DNA from 2 places in the Brevibacillus jepli genome. Region 2 is predicted to be linked to the other one. Evidence: a T-box and tRNA genes for the amino acid it is inferred to sense, from the RefSeq annotation. Region 2 holds a T-box; the other holds one or more tRNA genes.
The links. A T-box is a leader RNA that pairs with one kind of tRNA and senses whether it is charged. The one in region 2 lies ahead of tyrS (tyrosine--tRNA ligase), so its partner is inferred to be a tRNA-Tyr.

Region 1: it has a tRNA-Tyr gene. The T-box ahead of tyrS (tyrosine--tRNA ligase) is inferred to sense a tRNA for this amino acid. The anticodon was not compared.

What each region holds. Positions count from the first base shown of each region.
Region 1 is NZ_JBFEFW010000001.1:415,406-418,817, forward strand. Features, by position in the region: gene AB1L17_RS02095 (hypothetical protein) at 72-269, shown strand; gene AB1L17_RS02100 (YycC family protein) at 437-607, shown strand; gene AB1L17_RS02105 (thioredoxin family protein) at 634-1,200, shown strand; gene AB1L17_RS02110 (hypothetical protein) at 1,267-1,584, shown strand; tRNA gene AB1L17_RS02115 (tRNA-Tyr) at 1,677-1,761, shown strand; tRNA gene AB1L17_RS02120 (tRNA-Leu) at 1,790-1,871, shown strand; gene AB1L17_RS02125 (hypothetical protein) at 1,969-2,343, shown strand; gene AB1L17_RS02130 (O-acetyl-ADP-ribose deacetylase) at 2,354-2,893, shown strand; gene AB1L17_RS02135 (HD domain-containing protein) at 2,983-3,405, shown strand.
Region 2 is NZ_JBFEFW010000002.1:141,136-144,547, forward strand. Features, by position in the region: gene AB1L17_RS02700 (MFS transporter) at 1-854, shown strand, start outside; gene tyrS (tyrosine--tRNA ligase) at 913-2,181, opposite strand; T-box leader at 2,239-2,469, opposite strand; gene AB1L17_RS02710 (suppressor of fused domain protein) at 2,652-3,412, opposite strand, start outside.

The sequences.
Region 1 (3,412 bases), on a different contig from region 2:
ATGTTTGCCTAAAGAGCGGGGTTGTTCTCCTTCATAGACTGGAGTGATCCAGGGCAAAGGGAGGCAAGCGGATGGCCAAGGGTAAAAAGATCAAGAAGAAAAATACACGGCAGCACCCGAATCAAGTGCAGCTGAAAATTGTAACGTCTCACACATGCCAAGTATGCAAGCAGCAGTGCGCACGGGGGTTGGCATATCTGGAACAAATGTCCCAGCCCGGAGCGATCGGCTTTGGTGTACCGTGCATTCTCACAAAGCAGAAGCCATAGCCGTCCCTTGAATATGTGCGGGTATCCCGATCACGAGAGATAGTCCCTTCAGGTTCGTTGAGAAGGGATTATCTTTTTTGACGTGTGATGCGAGGCACGCTGGCAGGTTTAATCGCTGTGTATTATACTGGAGAGACTGATGAAGGCAAGCGAAAGGAGCGGAATTCATGCGTCCGTTACAAATATCACCTGATACGGCTGTTAAACTGGCAGAAGCGCTCCAGGTACCTTTAGAGCGTCTCATGCACATGCCGCAGCATATTTTGTTGCAAAAAATGATGGAGCTGGCTAAGCAAGAGAAAGAAGCGAGCGAAGCAACGCCAGAAAAGCAGGACTAAGCAAGATACATAAAGGAGGAGAAAAGATGGGGGCAAATGTCGCGCATAAATTTCGGACGGGTCTAAAACCGCAAGCGTTCGTGGATAGCATGACAAAAAATCAGGATACATATCAAAGCTGGTCGGAAGCATTTTCTTGGGAGGATGAACAAGACCGTGCATTTTTCGCCTCGCTCCAGCATCGTGATGATCTGAGATGCTTGATTTTGGCGGCAGATTGGTGCGGAGATGTTGTGCGCAACTTGCCAGTCGTCCTGCATGCTCTGAAAGAAACAGATATGCCAGTGGAAATAATGGTGATGGAAGAACATCTCGACCTCATGGATGAGTTTCTCACAATGGGCGGTAGGGCGATTCCTGTTGTGATTTTCGCTGACACTGGCGGACATGTTCTGGCCAAATGGGGACCTAGACCGAAGCATGTCCAAGCTGTCATGACGGCATTCAAACAACATAACCCGGACAGAAACGCACCAGACTATGAAGACAAAATCAAAGTGGCGCGTGCCGACATGCTTGCACAGTACGGAGAAGGCACTGGTTATCAACAAGTCATTGTAAAAGAATTAAGAGAGCTGCTTTCTTCGATCTAATCGACAACAATAGTAACAGGGCGGAGTCTCGGCTCCGTCCATTTTCATGCAGAAGGGCTGAATAACATGTATTACTACGGAAATGAAACCATTATGTCATTGGAGCAGGTGCTTCGCTTAAAAGCATCAGAAGTTCGCATTCTGGAGTGGGTGCGTACCTACGAATTTTTAGAAAACAGCTACGGAATTGATGAATCGGTCCCATACTTTTTGGATATAAAATGCGAGGAAGATCAAGTGAAGATTCGCAAAAACCGGATTATAGACTTCCCCGAATACACCTGTGAGGAAGAAGCACAGTTTCAGGAGGTGGACGAAGCACTGCACGTCTTTCACGAGTGGGCACAGGAAATCTTGGCTAAAAAAGAAAGTCAATCCGAATAAAAGTATTGACGCGAAGCAAAGTTCATGATAGATTAATAAATGTCGCTTCTGGTTGAAGAAAGTAGATGCAGAAGAGAGACAGCACATATTGTGGGGAGATAGTGAAGTGGCTAAACACGGCAGACTGTAAATCTGCTCCCTCCGGGTTCGGCGGTTCGAATCCGTCTCTCCCCACCATTGATTTTCTTTTTTCATAGATTCACTTGCCGGTGTGGCGGAATGGCAGACGCGCGCGACTCAAAATCGTGAGGGAAACCGTGGGGGTTCAAGTCCCTTCACCGGCACCATTATCTAAATACGAATGCACACTAACCATGATGGAAACAGAGACATGGAAGGTGTGTTTTTTTGTTTGTCAGAAAAAGGTGGAGAGGGGGGACGATCATGTACACTACAGATGAATTGGAAAGAATGATTCGAGAAGTAAAAACACTAGGAAATTACAAGTTTCATGAAGAGAAGCAATGCTTCTATGGTGATGCAGAGATTGAAATCTATGCACGAAAATTAGGAAATGACACTTATTCGGTCTACGAGTTTTACTATTTCGATGGTATCGAGGTTAGTGCGTACCGTGAAGGAGAAGAGCCGTACGTTTTTCAAGGTACAGAAGAAGAGGTGAGAGCAAAAATTATCGATTCTTATCATTCTGAATCCGGGATTTTTATGGGCTATCCTGTTTTATACATAAATATTTCTGTTGTGTTTGACTTTGATGCCAGGGAATATGATGAGTATTTTGGAATCGTGAGAGAATAAGGAGACAATCATGAACAGCATCCTGGAAAGAATCGAGATTATACAAGGTGACATAACCAAAATTTCAGCTGATGCAATTGTAAATGCTGCAAATTCAAGCTTACTTGGTGGCGGCGGTGTTGATGGTGCCATCCACAAAGCTGGTGGAAAAGACATATTGGAGGAATGTAAAAGAATTCGTGCAAAGCAAGGTGGATGTAAAACGGGAGAAGCAGTCATAACAACAGCGGGCAAACTTTCCGCTAAATATGTTATCCATACAGTCGGGCCAGTGTGGAATGATGGCAAGAGTGATGAGGAAATGTATTTGCGAAGCTGTTACCGAAAAGCATTGGAGTTAGGCGAGAACTATGAAGTAAAGAGCATAGCATTTCCTACTATTAGTACAGGAATATTCAAGTTCCCAAAAGATCAAGCATGCTCCATTGCAGTGGATACAGTGATATCCTTTTTAAAAGAAAATACTTCAATAAACAAAGTGATATTTGTTACTTATGATGAGGTCAATTACAGATTGTATGTGGAGAAAATGAAAGATTTACAAGCATGAGATCATCCACAACGACAAAATACTTCAACTGTGTAAAGTATTCATATAGTGACAGAAGGCAGAAATTATTTAGAAAAAGGAGAATCAGGTTGAGTACACTAGAAAAGGCAATTGTCATTGCGACACAAGCCCATGCCGGGCAAATTGATAAAGGTGGGAATCCGTATATCCTGCATCCTTTACGAATCATGTTAAAAATGACAACAGAAGAAACCCGGATCGCAGCGGTATTGCATGATGTTCTGGAAGATACAGAAGTAACCGAAGATGAACTCCGAGCGGCTGGATTTCATGAAAAGGTTATTGCTGCAGTAGTTGCATTAACCAGACAAGAGGAAGAATCGTACATGGAGTTTATTAAACGGACGAAACGCGATCCCGTTGCAAGAATTGTGAAATTGGGTGATTTGGAAGATAATTGTGATGTAACACGTATCCCCAATCCAACTGATACTGATTTGGAGAGAATCAAGCGTTATAAGAAGGCGATTCACGAACTGCTGTCATCGTAGCGGGTAA
Region 2 (3,412 bases):
CCAGTGAAACAATGCCTCCTCAGAAAAGGGGGCGTGCTATTTCTATCATTTTTGCAGGCTTCACGATCGCCAGCGTGATTGGGGTGCCACTAGGTACTTTTATTGGGCAATGGGGCGGTTGGCAAATGGCCTTTTGGTTTGCGGCTCTACTAGGTGTCATATCTCTCCTAGCAAGTGCAGCGACCATCCCAAAAGGACTTACGGGATCGAACAGTTCCTTGCAAAAACAAATCGGGCTACTAACCAATACACGTATCATCATCGCGTTCTTTATCCCGGCATTAAGTATTGCTGCGACCTACACGGTATATACGTATTTAACTCCTTTGCTGCAAGAAGTGCTCTTCGTACCGAACCAATATATTGGTCTCGTATTTTTACTGTACGGGGTCATTTCGATCTTTAGCACGTTGATTGGTGGAATACTGGCAGCTCACAACGGGATTGGAAAGCTCCGGTATGTGTATCTGATGCAAGCCGTTATTCTCGCATCTCTTTATGTTTCGTCCCATTCTCTAATCGGTGGATTCATCAGCTTATCATTTATGGCCCTCCTCGTATATATCATGAATTCTACGATGCAATTGTATTTTCTTGATTTGGCTGATAAACATTTTCCGGCTGCCAGAGATTTGGCTTCCTCATTAACTCCTGTGTCGGTCAATGTCGGGATCGCCCTCGGATCAGCTTTGGGTGGATTTGTAACAACAAACAGGGAACTCATCGATGTTTCCTGGGTCGGTGCGATTGTTGCGATCGCGGCATCCTTGCTGACTTTTATCAGCTACCGCTTAGATCGAAAAGCGATGTCCTTCCACAAGCATACGTTGGAGGGCTGCGAAACACGAAATTAATGCGAATACAAGAAGAAGCTTCCCTTTATGTGTCCAGGGAAGCTTCTTATTCCTTCATCTATTGAGACAATTTCACCAAGCTGTAGTTTTTCTTGCCTTTGCGGATAATAATGAAGCGGCCGCCGATAGCGAGACTTGGCGTTACTTCCAGTTCCAGATCAGTAACGCGTTCGCCGTTCATCGAGATCGCGCCTTTTGTAATATCCTCACGCGCTTGACGCTTGGATGGCTCAATGCCGATCTCAACGAGCCAATCGACAATGTTCTTCGTTTCGAGAGTAGATTCGTACGTCGGCATTTCTTTGAAACCTTGCTCGATCTCATCTGCCGATAGCGATTTAATATCACCAGTAAACAGAGCGGCTGTAATGCGCTGCGCCTGCTCCAGCATTTCCTCGCCGTGCACAAATCTTGTCATTTCCTCAGCCAGCGCTTTTTGCGCCTCGCGTTTATGAGGCTCGGTCTGTACTTTTTCAGCGAGCTCTTCAATTTGTTCTTTCGAGAGGAACGTAAAGTATTTCAAGTATTTCACAACATCGCGGTCATCGGTATTCGCCCAGAATTGGTAGAATTCGAATGGCGTTGTTTTGTTTGGATCAAGCCAGATGGCGCCGCCTGCTGTCTTCCCGAATTTCGTCCCATCTGCCTTCAGCATTAGAGGAATGGTGAGACCGAATGCTTTTGCTTCAGACCCTTCTTTTTTGCGAATCAGATCGAGACCGCTCGTGATGTTGCCCCACTGATCGGAACCGCCGATTTGCAGCTGAACATCTTCATGTTGGTACAGATGCAGGTAATCGAGCGATTGCAGAATTTGATAGGAAAACTCCGTAAACGAAATGCCGCTTTCCAGTCTGCTGGAGACGACATCCTTGGCAAGCATCGTATTGATGCTGAAGTTTTTACCGTAATCTCGCAAAAATTCAATGACATTGATTTTGTGCGTCCAGTCGTAGTTGTTCACCAAACGGATTTGGTTGTCACCTTCTGTAATGAACAGCTTTTTCATCTGTGCGGTGAGTTTGTCGACGTTCTCCTGAATTTGTTCCAGTGTTTGCAAAGAACGCTCGGATTGACGTCCGCTTGGATCGCCAATCGTACCTGTTGCACCACCGATCAAAATGACCGGACGATGACCAGCGAGCTGGAAGCGTTTCAGTACCATGAAAGGAATCAAGTGACCGATATGCATGCTGTCACCTGTTGGGTCTACCCCACAATATAGCGAGACTGCTTTTTCGTTCGTTAATTCTCGCAGTCCTTCTGCATCTGTTTGCTGATTGATGGCCTCGCGCCATTCGAGTTCGTCGATAATATTCACTGCCATACACTCCTTCGATTTCCTATGGTAAAAAATAAAAAATCGCCCCTTGTCTATTGTAGACATAGGGACGATTGAATAACCGTGTTACCACCCATCTTGCACGAATGAACCCTAGCGCTTGCTTCAGGACATTCATGCCACTCATAGCGAGTTATCGTTCGCGATTCCGCTCGGCATTACCCGAGATACTCCAGAGTGTAATTCGCTCGCTTATTGTGTACCGGGTTCCATCAACCCCCGGCTTTCTAGAACAGGGAATAAGCTGCTACTGGGCTCTTTCAACGTATGTTCATATGAAATTACAGACAGTATATTGAAATAAGTTAGCAATGTCAACCATCTAGTCAAGAATCAGCTAACATCTCTTATTTTATTTTCGTAAGACCGACGGATGTCAGTTCATAGACAGCTGTTGCGACTTCTTTTACCGTCAAAAGCGGCTAACGCGCAGCACAGAACAGGAATCGTCAAAGTTAACCGATGACCTTTACAACATTGCCCTCGCTATCGGTTATATTGGTTTTCACAATGTTTATGGCAATTCCTTTCATGGAAGGGATCTCAAAGCTGCTTTCCTTGGGAATCAATTGCCTGCTAAGTGCAACAGCGGTTGAATCATCTACGATAAAACGAATGACGTCCTCTCCTGGCATACATTCAGGCTTCTCGCCTGCCTCAAATACAACTCGGATATCAGGACCCACCAGGCTCAAGCTCTCCCCTTTTTGAATACGACCACGGAGAACTTTTCCGATCACTTCCGCTTGCTTCGCTCCCAGCCTAACTGTCGAAGGCGTCTTTTTCAATAAGCTTCTTTTTCCTGGCTCCCAACCTAGCTGGCTGACAAACAAATAGGCGGTATTTGATCCTTCTTGTTCCATCCCTGTCTGAACAGCAGCAGAAACCGTAGGGTTGCGAAGGAGCGAATCACGCTCGAGATCGGTTATGTAGGAAGGCATAAATGGCAAGCCAGTATCAAGAACGCCACGTGTATTCCAAGCCATCATCGCATCAAGTTCATCAGCTGTGATTCCTACCATTTGCAAGAACTGCACCCGACCATTCGGTGTATCGATTTCGGCAAGCTGCGGGTCTGTGACAAAAGCGAGTGCAGTCAGTTGGGTATCGGCACCCAAGCAAATCGGACCGTTTGCATCCAAATGATCACCTGCTTGAAAAACATTACCCGTGTTGAATACGTAACGCGCCATATTTTGAAGCAGATTCAGCGCCC